DNA from 3 places in the Paenibacillus sp. FSL W8-0194 genome. Region 2 is predicted to be linked to each of the others. Evidence: riboswitches for the same ligand, from Rfam matches in the RefSeq annotation. Region 2 holds a riboswitch; each other region holds the start of a gene.
The links. A riboswitch is a leader RNA that binds a small molecule or an ion and turns the genes downstream of it on or off. The one in region 2 is predicted to bind cyclic di-GMP.
Positions count from the first base shown of each region.

Region 1 (5,568 bases), 2.2 Mb from region 2:
TGGGTGCGATGTAAATCAACCATTTGTCAATAAGGTTGGCGCGAAGGAATGAGGCGTTGACTTCGCTGCCGCCCTCGACAAGCAGGTCGGTAATTCCCTTTTCGTATAACATTTCCGATAATCGCCGGAGGTCCAGCCCGAGCCGGGTCGAAGGAACGAAAAGAATCTCCAGCCCTTTTTGCTTCAGCCTGTTGACTTTCTCCGGATCCGCATCCTCCTTCGTGGCGATCCATGTCTTAGCCGCCGTGCAGTCGGTTATATGGGCATCCTCGGGCAACCGCAAATTGGAATCCAGGATGACCCGTACAGGGTTTTTCCCCTTTTCCGGCAGTCTGGTAGTCAGGCGGGGATTATCAGCCAGCACCGTGTTGATGCCGACCAAGATGGCATCGACTTCGTTTCGCAGCCGATGCACCTCCTGGCGCGCTTCCTCGCCCGTAACCCACTTCGAATGGCCCGAAGATGCAGCTAACTTCCCGTCCAGCGTCATGGCGACCTTGGAAATTATGAACGGCCGACGTTTGGTCATATTATGGACGAATCGTTCGTTAAGTCTTTTGGCTTCCGCTTCCAACACGCCCACTTCGACTTCAATCCCTTTATCTCGGAGCAGTTGAATCCCCCGTCCGGCGACCATCGGATTCGGATCCTGCATAGCCACCACAACGCGCGTTACTCCGGAGCTGGCAACCAGCTCTGCGCAGGGAGGCGTTTTTCCGTAATGGGAGCAGGGCTCAAGAGTCACGTAAAGCGTTGCACCGTTGGTGTGTCCTTCCGCCATACGGAACGCGTGTACCTCCGCATGGGGTTCTCCGGCTTTTCGGTGAAAGCCGACGCCGACAACTTGTCCGTCCTTCACAATGATCGCGCCGACGACGGGATTGGGGTTCGTTTTTCCGCTTGCGGTGGCCGCCAGGTCCAGCGCAAGCTTCATATAATGTTGATCCGGGTTCATGCGGGGCCTCCTTAGCCGAGCTTGACAGTTTCGCTCAGGGGATTGTAAATATGGCCCGATTTTTCGATTTTCGTTGCCAAATATCGGGTATTATGTTTCGATACATCGCCCCAAATCGATACATGATGATCGGATGCAAGCCCTTTTTCCCGCAATGATTGCAATTTGCGCGGATTGTTCGTAATGAGGCTTACCGGTTTCTGCCGCAATGCCTGAAGAACCTGTATCGCCTCGTCATAGGACCGCAGATCATCCGGAAAGCCCAAAGCGTGATTGGCTTCTACCGTATCGTATCCCTCTTCCTGCAGCAGATAAGCCAACGATTTGGAGAAAAGCCCGATTCCGCGTCCTTCGTGATTGGCCAAATAAAAGAGAGCCCCGCTGCCGTTGTCGACGATCATGTTCATGGATCGGCGCAGCTGGTACCCGCAATCGCATCGTTTGCTTCCAAAGATGTCCCCGGTATGGCAAATGCTGTGCATCCGAATCAACGCATGCTCCGCGTTGGCAAAATCACCGTAAACAAGCACGGATGATTGCTGGTATGAGGCAAGATCTGCAAACGGCAGGGTATCGAGAACATCTTCCACCTGAAATGAAGCGCTCTCTGTTTTTAACCAAGTATACCAGTTGAATGTAACCTCCCGCTCCTCCAATTGTACCGGGAGCCGGACAGGACCGACAAGCGCGAGATCGGGACCTTCTGGCAGTTTAACAAGCGTTATTTTGTCCTTCAATAATCGACTAACCTGGTTTGGAATCACAATCATCCATCTCCTTTGTATTATCGTTTGTTTTGAGGCTTGCTGACTGACACCGGCTACGACAACACCTTAACGAGAACTGCTCCCCCCTTTATGTAGAACTGATAAAAAACACCGTACTTTAATAGAAAACACAAAAAGCCCCCGTCTATGCGCGTGAAGAAATAGACGGAGGCCTCCGTCGTATTCGGTAACTGGCTGGCATAGCGGATGGGATCCGCCTTAGCCCCTGTAGCTTTGCGTCGCCACTTTTCAGTGGGTTTGCCATTATCGTACGATGTCGTATCATATAGAACTTCCGCGATTCTTGCAGGAAAAGCGGAAGGAAAAACCTGTGATTTTGAGAAAAAAGGGAAATATTCGTTTTTTATGTAACTACACTATGAATATAAATGACAAATTTAATAAATGCAACGAAAAGATTGAAGCGGCAACCGGGTAATTCAAGTTCCGGATACGCATCGGCCGCCCGTTTGCGGCCTTGCTGCCGCTCGGCTAAAATACTCGTAGGTTTGGTTTCCTCATACGAGAAAAAGAAATGATACATGATTATTAAACCGAGGGGGAAAATCACGATGCAATTTCTTGACGGCAACAACGGGTGGACCCCGGAATTTTTGGAATACCTCGAAAAAACGGCCAAGCCGTCGGTGAAGCTGAAACTCACGAAAGAAACCGTACGGATGACCGACAGCAAGGTGGGAGGAACGCCTTGGCTTCCGCCCCAATCCGCATGGCCCCGGGATGAAGACGGGAACGACTACCTGTTCGTCGCCCAAATCAATTGGGCGCAAATGCCGCCTCTGGAAGGGTTCCCTGCCCGCGGATTGACGAGTTTTTTTGTGAAGCAGGACGATACGTTCGGTCTTTTTGACCAATCCTACCGCATCCTTCATGCCGAAGAAGCGGCCCAAACGGAGGAAATCGATCCTTACCGCCCGGAAAATCCCGACTTGTACAGTCCGGTTTTGGGCGGGCCTTACAAGCTGACCGGAAACCTTGAGAAGCAGTACATCCCGCTAGTGGATCGGACTTCCGAAAGGGTGGATCTGCCCTCATTCGACCGGGACAAAACCGCCTACTCGAAATATTGGGATTTGGCGGATTCCAGCGGGTCGCGCATCGGAGGGTACCCTTACTTTGCGCAGGAAGATCCTAGGCCGGAAGGGGATTGGGAGCTTCTTCTTCAGTTGGACATCGAAGGGGACGACCAGCAGTACTATGTCTCTTGGGGGGATTCCGGCGTCGGCAATTTTTTTATCCGCCGCGAGGATTTGGCCCGATTGGATTTTTCGAACGTGTATTATACCTGGGACTGCCTGTAGTCTTTGGTGGCCGCACTTGAAATCCGAACATGCAGCAATAAGGACAAGCAAACGAAAAGGCAGCTGATCTCCATGATGATTCATATGACATACCGCTCCGGCGAATATAAGGTAAAGGGTTATCTCTCCCTTCCGTATGGATACAAAATCGAACCGGAAACGCTGGAAGCGCATGTCCGGAAAATATACGGCGGGCAGCGGCTTCCCATGACCGTCATCGCGAACAACGCCAAGCGGGAGCGGCTGGATATCCATGAACGGAAATGGCCCGTTCTTGTTTATTGCCGCGGCGGCATCGGCCGGGTCGGGCAGGTCAAAACCGAATGGCTCGAGCGTTTTTCGCAAAGCGGTTTTATCGTTTTTGCCCCGGTTTACCGGGGGACGCAAGGCGGCGAAGGGCGGGACGAATTCGGCGGCGCCGACCTGGAGGACGTTCCCGCGGCGTGCCGGCTCCTTGCCGAACTTCCGTTCGTCGATCCGACACGGATAGCGGCCATGGGTTTTTCCCGGGGCTCCGTAAACGCCGCGTCCGCGGCTGCGGACACGGATTTCATCTCGCAGCTCGTCCTCTGGGGCGGCGTCTCGGATCTCGCCCAAACGTACGAGGAGCGGGTGGATTTGCGGAGGATGTTAAAACGGGTCGTCGGCCATCCGCGCAAAATTCCCTCGGCTTACGAAGCACGCTCCCCTCTCCACATGGCAGAGCGCATCCGCTGTCCGGTCCTCATCGTTCACGGAAGCGAAGATCAACAGGTGGACCCCGGGCACGGCATCCGCATGTACGAACGGCTTCAGGCCCTGGGCAAAGACGCCGAGCTGCATTGGTACGAAGGATACGGCCATCACATGCCTTACGAAATGCACATGCACGCGATCAACCGGATGTTCGACTGGATCCGGAAACACCAAACCCGGCCGTGAACCGTGCCGCGCCGTCGGCGCAAACGTCGACGCGACCCGGCATGTTCCATGCTTAAACGACGAAAGCGGACCCGAAGCAGATTAAAGAATTGTAACGTCTTTTTGTCATCATTGTCATAAATGGGGATTCTATTCCATTCTCGTCGAGGTTCTGATAGACTTCATTTGTATCATGCTTTAGAGAAAGGGGGATGAAGTTGAAGCCCAGATCGCCTTTTAAGGTTGTATGCATGATGATGGCGGCGTGCTTCCTGCTGGCTTCCTGTTCAAGGAACTCCGAGCCGGCCAAGGTTGGCGTCGCGCAAAAAAAGGATGTCTGGTCCCAAGCTGAAGTCACCCGCGAGAACATCAAGCTTGTCCTTGAAAAGCCCTTAGACGAAGGCGCCATCCCGGCGGCGCAAATCAAAGACATCCAGCTCCAGGGAGCCAACAACAAGACGGTCACGGTCGACTTCAAACATGAATCGCCGGATCCGGACCGATTGATGAGCGATGCGGCGGCTACGCTGATTTCATACAGCGGCATCTTGCTCGAGAACAAAGGCATCGGAACGGTTGAGGTCTGCTTGTACGGAAATCCGGAGCCCGCAAACGGCAAAAACGTTACCAAGGAAACGGTTTGCCTCGCGATCAACCGCGAGGATTTGCAAAAAGGGCAGGACGCCTTTACAACCCCGGTGAACGATTACGCCCTGGTTTTCAGGCACGCAAGCTGGTACAAAATTCACCCTCAACTATATAAGTCGCTTCTTCACAAAGACCGGTTAAAAACGAGAGCTTACCTGAAATAAGGTTCGAAACGGAAAACGGATATGCCCCAGGGCATATCCGTTTTTTCGCTGCGGACAAACGGCCTGTCGATCACAAAAAAAGCGGCCCCGGCGATCCGCATCGTCAGGGCCCAATCCGAACTATATATCAAAGGGGGGTTATATATATAAATATACAGAATGGCGCGTCCTGAAACATGAAAACAACCTTATGCGATCATTAAATTGTAATAAAATCAGCTAAAACGTTAGTCCCTCCGGCAGACAGACCGCGCCAACCTCCGCCTGCGCCCATTTTTTCCGGGCGATGATCACGGGTTCCAGACCATGCATAGGCTGTAATAAATCGCAAACTTACAGGAGGAATGCATGTGTCTTACACCCCTTACGCTCCATCCTCTTCCTATTATCCATATCCTTACCCGTATCCGTACCCCTATTACCCCTACCCTTATCCCTACTCGTTCCCATGGTGGTTATACTATGGCGGCTATCACGGTTATCCAGGGTATCATGGTTCTCCCGGACATCATGGCTCCCCAGGACATCACGGCTCTCCCGGATACGGCGGTCATGGAGGATACGGCGGCGGCCATCGCGGCGGGACGTCGAAAGGCGGAGGGCGGCGCGCCAAATCATAAGTCCAAAGGAAGGAAGGCGGCCTGGAGCCGCCTCCCTTGATCCGCAAATCCCTTCTCCTCCGGCGGGAGCGGATCCGGCCGAATCGCGGTTTATCGAGCGGGAACGCCAAAATTTTTCGCGCGGTCATGACTTTCGTTACATCTTTAGTAATGATCGCTTTTTTGCTGCATATGATTTTTACGTACCCTCGT
Region 1 is NZ_CP150205.1:3,884,943-3,890,510, forward strand. It holds gene ribD (bifunctional diaminohydroxyphosphoribosylaminopyrimidine deaminase/5-amino-6-(5-phosphoribosylamino)uracil reductase RibD) at 1-955, opposite strand, end outside; gene MKY58_RS17690 (GTP cyclohydrolase II) at 967-1,722, opposite strand; cyclic di-GMP riboswitch class I at 1,906-1,995, opposite strand; gene MKY58_RS17695 (DUF1963 domain-containing protein) at 2,295-3,044, shown strand; gene MKY58_RS17700 (prolyl oligopeptidase family serine peptidase) at 3,117-3,965, shown strand; gene MKY58_RS17705 (hypothetical protein) at 4,163-4,756, shown strand; gene MKY58_RS17710 (hypothetical protein) at 5,219-5,416, shown strand.
Region 1: linked by a shared signal. The riboswitch ahead of MKY58_RS17690 (GTP cyclohydrolase II) and the one ahead of MKY58_RS00125 (LuxR C-terminal-related transcriptional regulator) in region 2 are both predicted to bind cyclic di-GMP.

Region 2 (5,568 bases):
AAGGTGACGTTTCAGGCTAAAGTGCAGCCGGGGCAAGCCGGCAATGACATCCAAAATGTCGCTGTCGTAGATGGCGACAATGTCACCACGCCGAGCACGCCGAAGCAAATTGTCGAGGTTTATCCGCGTGAAACTTCGCTGGAGTCCACGAAAACAGTGAAGCTGTTTGAAAAAGCATCCGGCAACACCGACGCCGCAAATCCGGAAGTCGGGGACACACTGCAGTACACGATTCAAACGCGCAACAATATTAAAAATAGTCTGGTAACCAACCTGACGATCACAGACGAAATTCCAGCTGGTCTGGAATACGTAGCGGGTACGCTGAGAGTCGACGATGCAGCCGTTTCCGATGCCGAAGGTGACGACAAGGGCCAATTCGCGGACGGTAAAGTCTTCGCTCAATTCGGGGATGTGAAGGATACCGATTGGCACGAAGTGACGTTCCAGGTGAAGGTATTGCCGGGACAAGCCGGCAAAGTCATCCGAAATATCGCTGTCGTGGATGGCGACAATGTCAACACACCTAAAACGCCGGAGAACGTTGTCGAGGTTTACCCGCGCAAAACTTCGCTGGAATCCGCGAAAACAGCGGAACTGCTTGATAAAGCGGCCGGGAACACCGACACCGTACATCCGGAAGTCGGAGACACACTGCAGTACACGATTCAAACACGCAACACGGCCTCTGATAGTCTGGTAACCAACCTGACGATCACGGACGAGATTCCAGCTGGTCTGGAATATGTTGCGGGCACGCTGACAGTTGACGACGTGCAAGTCACCGATGACCAAGATGGCGACAAGGGCCATTTCGCTAACCGTAAAATCTTCGGTCAGTTCGGAGATATTACCGATACCGCGTGGCACAAGGTGACATTCAAAGTGAAAGTGCTGCCGGGTCAAGCTGGCAAAAACATCCGAAACGTAGCTGTCGTGAATGGCGATAATATCACCACGCCAAACACGCCAGAGAAAGTTGTTGAAGTTTATCCGCGCGAAAACGCTCTGGAGTCTACAAAAACAGCGGAAGTGTTTAAAAAGGCAGACGGCAACACCGATGCCGCACATCCGGAAATCGGGGACACACTGCAGTACACGATTCAAACACGCAACACGGTCTCCGATAGTCGGGTGACTGACCTGACGATCACGGACGAGATTCCGGAAGGTCTGGAATATGTCGCGGGCACGCTGACAGTTGACGGCGTGCAAGTCACCGATGACCAAGATGGCGACAAGGGCCATTTCGCTAACGGTAAAATCTTCGGTCAGTTCGGAGATGTTACCGATACCGCGTGGCACAAGGTGACGTTCCAGGCGAAAGTACTGCCGGGACAAGCAGGCAAGAATATTGTCAATATTGCGGCCGTCGAGGGCGACAATATTGGAACGCCGGACAGACCAAGAAATGAAGTCGAAGTTTATCCGCGGAATCCGCAGATTGAAACGAAGAAGTCCGCAGCGAATACAGTAAGCAAGGCCACCTATGAAGTCGGGGATACGATCACCTATACGATTCGTGTAAGAGGCGTGGTCAACGATACGTATCTGGAGAATCTGACGATTACAGATACATTGCCTGCAGGCTTGAAATACGTGCCGGACAGCCTAAAGGTGGACGGTGCATCGGTCACCGATGAGAACGATAACGATGCCGGTTATTCGGTAACGGGAGAAGTGTATGGCTCATTTGGCAATGTTATGGGCATGAACTGGCATACGCTGGAGTTTAAGGCCGTTATTCAACCGGGACAAGGCGGTCAGACGATCCCAAATACAGCGCTGGTTGATGGCGACAACATCGTTCAACCAGGCGAACCAACAGAGAAAATTGTCGTTGAGCCGGAACCGCCGGTCAATCCTCCAGTAGATCCGCCGGTTGACCCGCCAGTAGACCCGGATCCACCAGTAGAGCCACCCGTCGACCCGCCGGTCGATCCTGTGGATCCACCGGTTACTCCACCTGTAGATCCAGGCACGGACCCTGGAACAAGCCCGGGCACCACGCCGAATCCGGGAACGGACCCGGTAAAACCAAATCAGGTACCAAGCGTGCCTTCCTATACTACGGAGACGACAATCAACACGCCGGCGACCGGAAAAATAGAAGGTACGGACGCGGATGGAGACAAGCTGACGTATACAAAAGGAAGCGATCCGAAGCACGGTACGGTAACGGTGAATCCGGACGGAACGTGGACGTATGTACCGGAGCGTGATTATACCGGCAGCGACAGCTTTACGGTGACGGTGAGCGACGGCCGGGGAGGCACCGTGACGTCCGTCGTGACGGTTAACGTGAAGGGAAGCGAGGCTGGCAACGGAACAACCGTTCCAGGAACCACTCCTGAGCCAACGAATCCGGGAAGCGGAACGACACCAACGAATCCTGGAAACGGAACAACGCCGTCGAATCCCGGAACAGGAACAACGCCAACCCATCCTGGAACCGGAACGGCTCCGGATGCGGGCGACGGATCGGACTCTCCGTTTGGAGATAACGGAACCGTTGCTGGCGAGTCAGGAAAAGCTCCTTCGCCAGCGGACCAAACGGAAACGCAGTCCGGCAGCAAGCTGCCGAACACAGCTACGAACCTTTACAACTTAGGGTATCTCGGATTGATCATTCTGTTCGCAGGATGGTTGTTCTGGAGAAAAAATAAGGTACAATAACAGTATCTCTCAAGAAAAGAAGAAAACATCTTTCAGCGCGAAAGGTGTTTTCTTCGCTTTATATCCACATGCGCAGTTGCCATTTACCAATGTACCGAACATCAGACGATCAAATATCGAAAAAGCCAAATCAGCTTAGATTTTTCTCTTGGCTCCTGTATATAACATTATTTCCTAACAAAATGGTACGATGGTCCTATATTCATGGTAAAATCATGTAGTCTATAGTTAAAATAAGTCGGAAAATAAAAATTTATGGAAAAGATGTCCCGGGACTCGACAATTTCATAGTTCGTTTCGTACGACAATAGCAAACCCACTGAAAAGTGGCGACGCAAAGCTATAGGGGCTAATGCGGATCAACTTCGGATCGCGATGCCAGCCAGTTGCCGAATACGACGGAAGCCTCCGTCTATTTATCTATGCCTTTAAAGCTGACGGAGGCTTTTTGCGTTCTTTAACATACTTTAAAGAGGAGAGAATTGCACAAACTTAAATTAAACTTTCTGGGCTTTATCTGTAGCAGCACCTTTCTTCCTGCAGCGAAAAAATTCGAATTGATGCAAGCGTAGGATGGACTTTCAAAACGTAAAAGCTGTCTTAACTGAATAGTTATCGTACGATAATAGCAAACCCACTGAAAAGTGGCGACGCAAAGCTACAGGGGCTAATGCGGAACGACTTCGGACCGCGATGCCAGCCAGTTGCCGAATACGACGGAAGCCTCCGTCTATTTAGCTGTGTTTTTTATATGCTGACGGGGGTTTTTGTTTCTCTTGAAATGGAGCGGCGGCGATAACGAGAGAGATCGATCTTATTATTGATCGCAATACATTCGAAAGAGGGGAACACAATGATCGATAGCAAACGTTCGTGGAAGCATGTGTCGGATATGGAATCAAAAACATTCTTGGAGGCAAACCATCCATTTCCTCATGTCGATCATAGATCCGAAGCAGGCGACAGGCTGGTTGAACAGAGAGAGAGCCTTTCTTTGCTGCAAGAGGAAATCCGGAATATAAGCGATTTGCTGTCTATCCCTTATTTATTTATCATTGCTGATCCTGACGGGAATGTTTTGGATTTTCTCGGAACCGATTCGTTAAAATGCTTTTTTGAAAGGAATCATATTCAAAAGGGCAACTCCGTTGCCATCCAAGACGCAGGAATGAGCGCCATTTCATTATCCATCAAATTACAGTCTCTTTCCGTCGTCATTGGGACCGAACATAGCAATAATTTGTTTTGGGAGCTGGCATGCGTTTGTACCCCAATTCGAATAAAAAACGTTGTTATAGGCTACCTTGGCCTCAGTTTTCACTCTTTTCACGAGGTGACATTTGCCTTGCCGCTTATTGAGCGCCTGGCGAAGAGCGTTCAAGAAAAATTGTCTCCTAAAAATCCATTGGTTTATAAGGAGCAGGTCTATGCCCTGTTTGATCAGTATGATTTAACGAATCGGGAAAAGGAAATCGCATTTGGGTGGCTGGAAAATAAAAACGTTCCCGAAATTGCGGACATTTGCGGGATTAGTCAAAATACGGTTCGAACGTTTATTAAGAAGATCTATGCTAAAACGAGAGTCCATCATAAAGGAGCGTTTCTTAAAAAGTTTATATGACCACGTTCGAAACCAATAGTACCCAATTTTGGGTATTTTTTTGACGCTTGCGTTTTTTTATAATTACATCAATGTTGTAGTTACTTCATCACTCGACAATTTCATATATCGTACGATCATAGCAAACCCATCGGAAAGGTGTGACGCAAACCTACAGGGGCCAATGGAACCCTCGGATCGCGATGCCAGCCAGCTGCCGGCTTATTAATTATCACGTGAAGGGCAGGTGATTCATTTGAAATTGGCCGACATTGACTTAACAGACCTTGAGTTGTTTGCAAGCGGCAGAATGGAACCCGTTTTTGCTGCTCTAAGGCAAAACACGCCGGTCTTTTGGAACCCCACTTCACGCTCGAGCGGGTTTTGGGTATTAACCAGGTATCATGATATTTTGCATGCATGGAAGGATACAAAAGCGCTAAGTTCGGAGTATGGGAATATGTTGCGTCTGCACGGGAAACGGGATCCTGCTGCCGGCCGCATGATTAACTTGACCGACCCACCTCGCCATACCCAGCTGTATGCTTTACTCAGTTCAGCCATGAATCGGAGAACGGTGGCGGAGATGGAGCCGCGAATCCATGCCATTATCTGCGAGCTGCTTGATGGTGTGGTTGAGGGTGAAGTGTTCGATTTTGTAGAGGACGTCGCGGCTAAATTGCCGGTTGCCGTTACCTGCGAGTTATTGGGAGTTCCCAGGGCTGACGGGGATTTCATAGCGGATCTTAGCAGGGCCGTAGTCACTGGGGAGGATCCGGAATTCAAAAGAGAGGATTCGGTGATGAAATCGCTCTCGACGGCCCATACGCAAATACTAAGCTATTTTCTCGACATTATTCGTTCCCGTAGACAGAATCCTGCTCAAGATGTGATAAGCCGCTTCATTCAAACCGATAGGGATGGGGAGAGACTGAGCGACCAGGAAATTGCCCTTCATTGTTTTGTTCTTCTGCTGGGTAGTATCGAAACGACGAAGTACGCTGCAGCAGGGGGGCTGCTCGCTTTCATTACGCATCCAATCGAATGGGAACGTTTGCTGCAAAACCCCGCTTTACTATCAAGCGCCGTAGAGGAAATTTTGCGCTGGACGACTCCCAACGTACACGTCATGAGAGTGGCAACAAAGGATATACGAATCAGAGATCATACTATTTACAGCGGACAGGCCGTGACGTTATGGACCGCATCGGCCAATCGGGATGAGGAAGTCTTCCCATCCCCCTATACATTTGACATTGGCCGAAGCCCCAATCGACATTTAACTTTTGGGG
Region 2 is NZ_CP150205.1:24,461-30,028, forward strand. It holds gene MKY58_RS00120 (isopeptide-forming domain-containing fimbrial protein) at 1-2,676, shown strand, start outside; cyclic di-GMP riboswitch class I at 2,976-3,070, shown strand; cyclic di-GMP riboswitch class I at 3,294-3,388, shown strand; gene MKY58_RS00125 (LuxR C-terminal-related transcriptional regulator) at 3,530-4,297, shown strand; gene MKY58_RS00130 (cytochrome P450) at 4,533-5,568, shown strand, end outside.

Region 3 (5,568 bases), 260 kb from region 2:
TCCTGGGTGAAGGTGCCGTCCGGTTGTTGAACGAGCGTATCGTACTGGCCGTCCATGCCTTGATAACGTCCGCCGCCGATCGGCTCAAAGCGGAAGCTTGCGCCTTCCGGTGACACGGCGTACAGGATTCCGCCTTCGCGGAATTCCAGCTTCCGTTCGTACGTATGATGCCATCCGACCCCGAAATCCCCGTCGTATCTGTCGCGGCTGTGGTAGGTAAGGGTCATGTCGAGCGGCATCAACGCCGGGACGTCGATATTCGTTTGATAAAAAGTGAAATCCCCTGTTGCAAGGTTGATCGGGTCAAACGCGGCGGCAAGCGGAAATCCGTTGCGGTTCGCGAATTCCTCCTGAATTCTCTCGTCGTCATCCCTGCCGATTTCGCCGGCTTGCCGCGGATTCAGAATGAGCAGGTTGATGTCCTTTTCGAGGGTCCCGTAACAAACCTGGCCGCTGCAATCCTGCACGGGGAAGCCGTTAAATTCGGCGATGTCGGCAATCTTCTGAACGATGGCGTCCTTTTCGATGACATTATAATAATAGCTGGCGACGACCGCCCAATTGACGCCCCATGAAGGCGTTTTATAGCGCAGCACGCTGAGCGTGTCCGACGCATTCGAACGCTTTTTGTCCAGATCCCTCGTCGCAAACGCCTGAATTTCGGCAATTTCGTATGCCGGGAGTTTGACCTTGATCTCCCACTCGCCGACGTATTTCTGCGGCTTGTTGTCGGCTCTTTCGGGAAAATCGGTAAAATAGGTTTTGTCCACCGCGATTTTTTTCGCCCAATCCGATGTGAGCGGACGAACCGGAATTCCCGAAGCGAGGGTGTCCACTTTGCCGTCGTCTACGGTCGTGTCGTCGCCCACCCGGCGGATCCGTTTCATCTTCAGCTCGACCTTGGTGCCGATTTCCGCGATTCCGCGGATGACATGCTCCTCGCTTGCCGGATCGGGCACGATTTCCATGCCCTTCGGCGCCGGCGGATTGGCGTTCGAAATTTGGACTTCGCCCGCTTTTCCGTTTTTCGGAAATCGTTTCGGCGTCACTTTAATCTCGTATTTGCCTTCCGCCGCAGGCTTTCCGTTGACTTTTCCGTCCCATACGTACTTGTTTTTATTCAGGGTCGGATAGGTTCCTTCGTGCAGTACGGCAACGGTAGAACCGTTTTGTTCCAGACTGATGACCGTTTCATGCGACTGCTGCGTCGTATCGTTCGGATCGGGATTGTCGAAGCTGAAACTGACCTCCGTCTGTCCTCCGTACACGGAACTAAAAGAATACGGGTCGATTTGCAGCGACGTTTCCGCAAAAGCCTTCGGCAATTGCTGGGACGGGAACAAAGGAAACCCAGCGATCAAAATAATGAACGCCAGCAGCGTTTTGCCGACGGTCCCAAGCTTGTCGAAGCAGCCCTTTAGCGCCCGGGGTTTCAGCCGATTAATCATGGAACACCACTCCCTTCATCGCCAGCCAGCGGTAAATGACCATTGCGGCCTCGGCCCGTGTCGATGTTGCTCCCGGATTCAGACGATCCCCGTCGCCCTTGATCAACCCGCTTTGAATCGCGGCCTGTACGGACGGCTTGGCCCAATCCCGAACCGATCCGGCGTCCTTGTATCCGGCGAGGAGATCGCTTTGTTCGTCTTTACGAAGGCCTGCCGCATTCGCCAGCATGACCATCATTTCCGCCCGGGTGATCGGCGCATTCGGCTTGAACAGGCCGCCTTCATACCCTTTGATCCATCCCGCTGCCGCCGCCTGCTCGACCGAGTCGGCCGCCCAATGCCCCTCAGGGACGTCGCGGAAGGAGCGGCGATTCTCAGGCTGCTGCGCATCCAGCCCGGCGGCTTGAACGAGCATCTTGGCGAATTGCGCGCGCGTCACCGGCTGCCCGGGCGCAAACGCTCCGTTTTCCATGCCGTTCACGATCCACCGGGAGGCCAGCACTTCCACTTCCGCTTTCGCCCAATGGCCGTTCATGTCCTTAAAGGATGGCGCATACAGGAAAATGCCGTATAAGCCCGGCTCTTGAACCTTCGCGCGTACCGTTTTCCATAACGCGTCGACCGTTCCCCCGCTGTATACCCAGCGTCCCGCGCTTTCGTCAAAGCGGTAAATGCCTGCGCGGTTTGCCGCATCGGCATATTTCAGCGGCTCATCCAGCTGGAAGGTTAGCGCAGCGGATTTCAAAGGTTTCGTGTCCGCGGTCCACTTCCACGCCACGCCGGTCCAGGTCATGCCGCTCGCGAGACGGTCGGACGGAAGGCTGCCAATTTTTTTAAGCGTAATCCGGGTATCAGAAGCGAACGCTCCCTGGCCGAATTCAAGCTGGAACGCTTGTCCCTTCGCCGCCACGCCTCCTTTCGGCCCGATAACGATGCCATCAGCCGGTATGCTTCCGGTTCCGCTGCCGTTTGCCGGCGTGGCTTCCGTTTTTTCGGTCCGGATAATATCACGGCTAACCAACGTTCCGTTGTTGACGAATGTCAGCTTCTCCCCATTAAAGCCGATAAAAGCGGTAGGTTTCGTCAGGCCCAAACTGAAGATTTGCCCGCTTTTCAGATCGGCTGCCCGCATGATCGCCGCATCGCCGGAAGCTTCCAGCCAGACGGCCGTTCCATGGGAGATACTCATTTCTTTATATTCGCGTTGCCCTTCCTTGGCCGGCTTCGTCAGATCGACCGGCTGCGGGCTGTTGCTGAGATCTATGTAGACGTACTTCCCGTTTCCGTCCAAATCTTTTTGTTTCCATAAAATTTCTTCGCCGTTATATACAAAACGCTCCACATATTCGGTATATGGCAGGTCGACGATTTTGTTATGTTTGCCCGTGGCGACGTTATATTCGTATAAATCTCCGTCTTCGCCGCCTTTGTAGACAACGCGTCCGTTCTTTATCACAGGATCCCGGCCTCGCCCCAAATCGGTTAACTCTCCAGTTGCCAAGTTGTACAAGGTCATGGTATAGGAAGGAAAGGTCTGCCAGACCACGAAATCGCCGTCCGCCAGCGGCGCGCTGTTTTGTCCCGTATTTTTGTTCAGCTTGGTTTCGGTTTTCGTGCTGACATTGTAGCTGTATACGTCCCAGTTCAAATTGTCGTCGGTGCCGCTGTCATTCCGCTTATCGATCCAAACGACGACCGCTTCCCCTTTGCCGTTGATCCCGACGGAAGGAGAATCGGTCAATTTTCCATGGGTCGTGACCGCTTGGCTTTGTCCGGTTTTCGTATTCCCGTAAAAAATTTGCCCTTTCAGCTTGGCGCTGTTTCCGCGCCACACCGCATGTTCACCCGAAATCCGGATGTTTGCGCCGCTAATCGATAACGGGGACGTTTCGTCCTGATAGGTGAATACGGTTTCCGCTGAGACCCGCTGTACCTCCGGAATAACTCCCCCCAGCAGTCCTGCCGCAAGCAGAGCTGCCATCCATTTTTTAGTGCTACCCCTCATGTTTTTCCTCCTTAAGACAGCAAAAAACCAAGCACCATGAGCAACCCGGCTGTCAGTCCATGAATAGGCTTCATGGAGTAAGACCCGTGGCTTTGCGTCCCCGACTTTCGTACGGGTTTGCCTTTGTTCAAGCACCTGGTTTAGCGCTTTCTGCGTAGTTCTTTGAATCTATTTTTAATCAAGATTATATAAATAGTTACAAAAAGTTACAATATGTAATGAAATATATGGTTCTTAGAACCTTAATTTTCGTCATTCAATATTGCACAATTGCGTAAACAAAAACAATTTTATTTCTTCTAACAGGAAGGAAACCAACCGTAGTTCACCACGCAAGCCATCTTGAACTAAAAAAGGCCAGGTGCCGTTTTTTTTGAAAACAGCCGCTTATGCAACATTTTGCGTTAACGTCCCGTCTGGAACGGTGAAAGGCATGCATCATTTTCCAATGAAGGGTTTGGCAAAAGTATTTCGGAAATGAGCTGCCGAATGATAACCAAAACGTTCGTACAAGCTCACGCATATAGGAGGAATGACAGATGAATAAAATGTACAAAGTGCTCGCGACCGCATCCATTTTGGCTCTGGCAGCCATGCCCGTGGCGGCAAACGCGCAGCAGCTCCCTGCCCAAGCGGTGCAAAAGGGAAACGCCAACAAGCAAACCGACGTCAAAAACGTTCCGGCAACCTGGGGACAAATCACGGATTTCGCGCAAGACAAATCGGATAAATTCATTACCGTAACCGGACGCGGACTCGCGCCGACCGATCAGGACGAAATCATCCTGGCCATTACGCCAAAAACGAAATTCATCGACGCCAAAGGCAAAACCGTTCCTCTGCAAAAAATCATCGACGGGCACAAAACCGTCAAAGCTTTCTACAGCCCGAACATCACAAAAAGCCTTCCGGCCCGCGGAACCGCGCTGACGCTGGTCGTTCAGGACCAAAGCTTCTCGGCTATCGACGGTAAGGTAACCGAGGTAAGAGACGGCCGCATTTTGGTAAAAGGCACTGACCTTTACAACAAATACGACGAGGAAATTTGGCTGCATTTCGCGGATAAAGCAACGATCATCGATCAAAACCGCAAAGCCATCGCCGCCGGAGACATCAAGGAAGGCATGAGCGTGAGAGCATTTTACGGTCCGGCCGTTGCGATGAGCCTTCCGCCGCAATCCGGAACGAATTACGTGATCGTGAACACGAACATGGAAGACGTCAATCCCGGGGAGGTTAACGAGCTGACGGCAGGAACCGCAGGCGTCATTACCGACCAAAAAGACGGCCAAATCACGGTCATCGGCCAACCGCTGGAAACAGGCGGCGTCAACTATGTCGTGTTGTCCATCGACGACAAAACGGAAATCGTTGATGAAGACGGCAACAAACTGACCAAGGATGCGCTCAAAACGAGCGGCCATGTGGAAGCGACCTACAGCGCCGTCATGACGCTGATGTATCCCGCCCACACCCATGCAGACAAAATCGTGGTGAAAAAAGCGGAAGCCGTCAAAATCGAAGGCACGGTCATGCCGTCCGACCGCACATCCAAAGATCAAGTGTACGTGAACGTCGGTTCCGATAATTCCACGGCAAACGACGTGATCCTGAACATTTCGAAGGATACGACGATCATCCCGCTGATCGGCGGCGACACGGATCTTCGCGCCGGAACGAAAATCGTCGCATTCCATTCGCCGATCATGACCAAATCGCTGCCGGGTATCACAAGCGCCGAGGTCGTGATCGTGACGTCGGACAAAGATGCGGTGCAGCCTAAATAAGCAGCATCATCAACGCACGAAAACCCGGCCGATTCATCAGAAGAATCGGCCGGGTTTTTTGGTATGCGCGGACATGAGGGAACAGACCGTATGCGGACATAACCAGCGGACGTTTTTTTACCGACCAAAATCTCATGTATGATCATCAAAGACCACCGATCGCCAACGATGTTCAATGTCTGCAATACGCCGCCGTTCTCAAGAACGGACACCTCTGAGCCGAAGCCTGCATAGATGGAGGCGAATTCCAGGAACTATTTCTTCGTAATCATCCACGTCACGCCGAACCGGTCAATGACCTCTCCATAATAAGCGCCCCAGGGCTGAA
Region 3 is NZ_CP150205.1:286,610-292,177, reverse strand. It holds gene MKY58_RS01125 (DUF6531 domain-containing protein) at 1-1,448, opposite strand, end outside; gene MKY58_RS01120 (S-layer homology domain-containing protein) at 1,441-3,453, opposite strand; cyclic di-GMP riboswitch class I at 3,490-3,585, opposite strand; gene MKY58_RS01115 (peptidase) at 3,993-5,240, shown strand; gene MKY58_RS01110 (hypothetical protein) at 5,495-5,568, opposite strand, start outside.
Region 3: linked by a shared signal. The riboswitch ahead of MKY58_RS01120 (S-layer homology domain-containing protein) and the one ahead of MKY58_RS00125 (LuxR C-terminal-related transcriptional regulator) in region 2 are both predicted to bind cyclic di-GMP.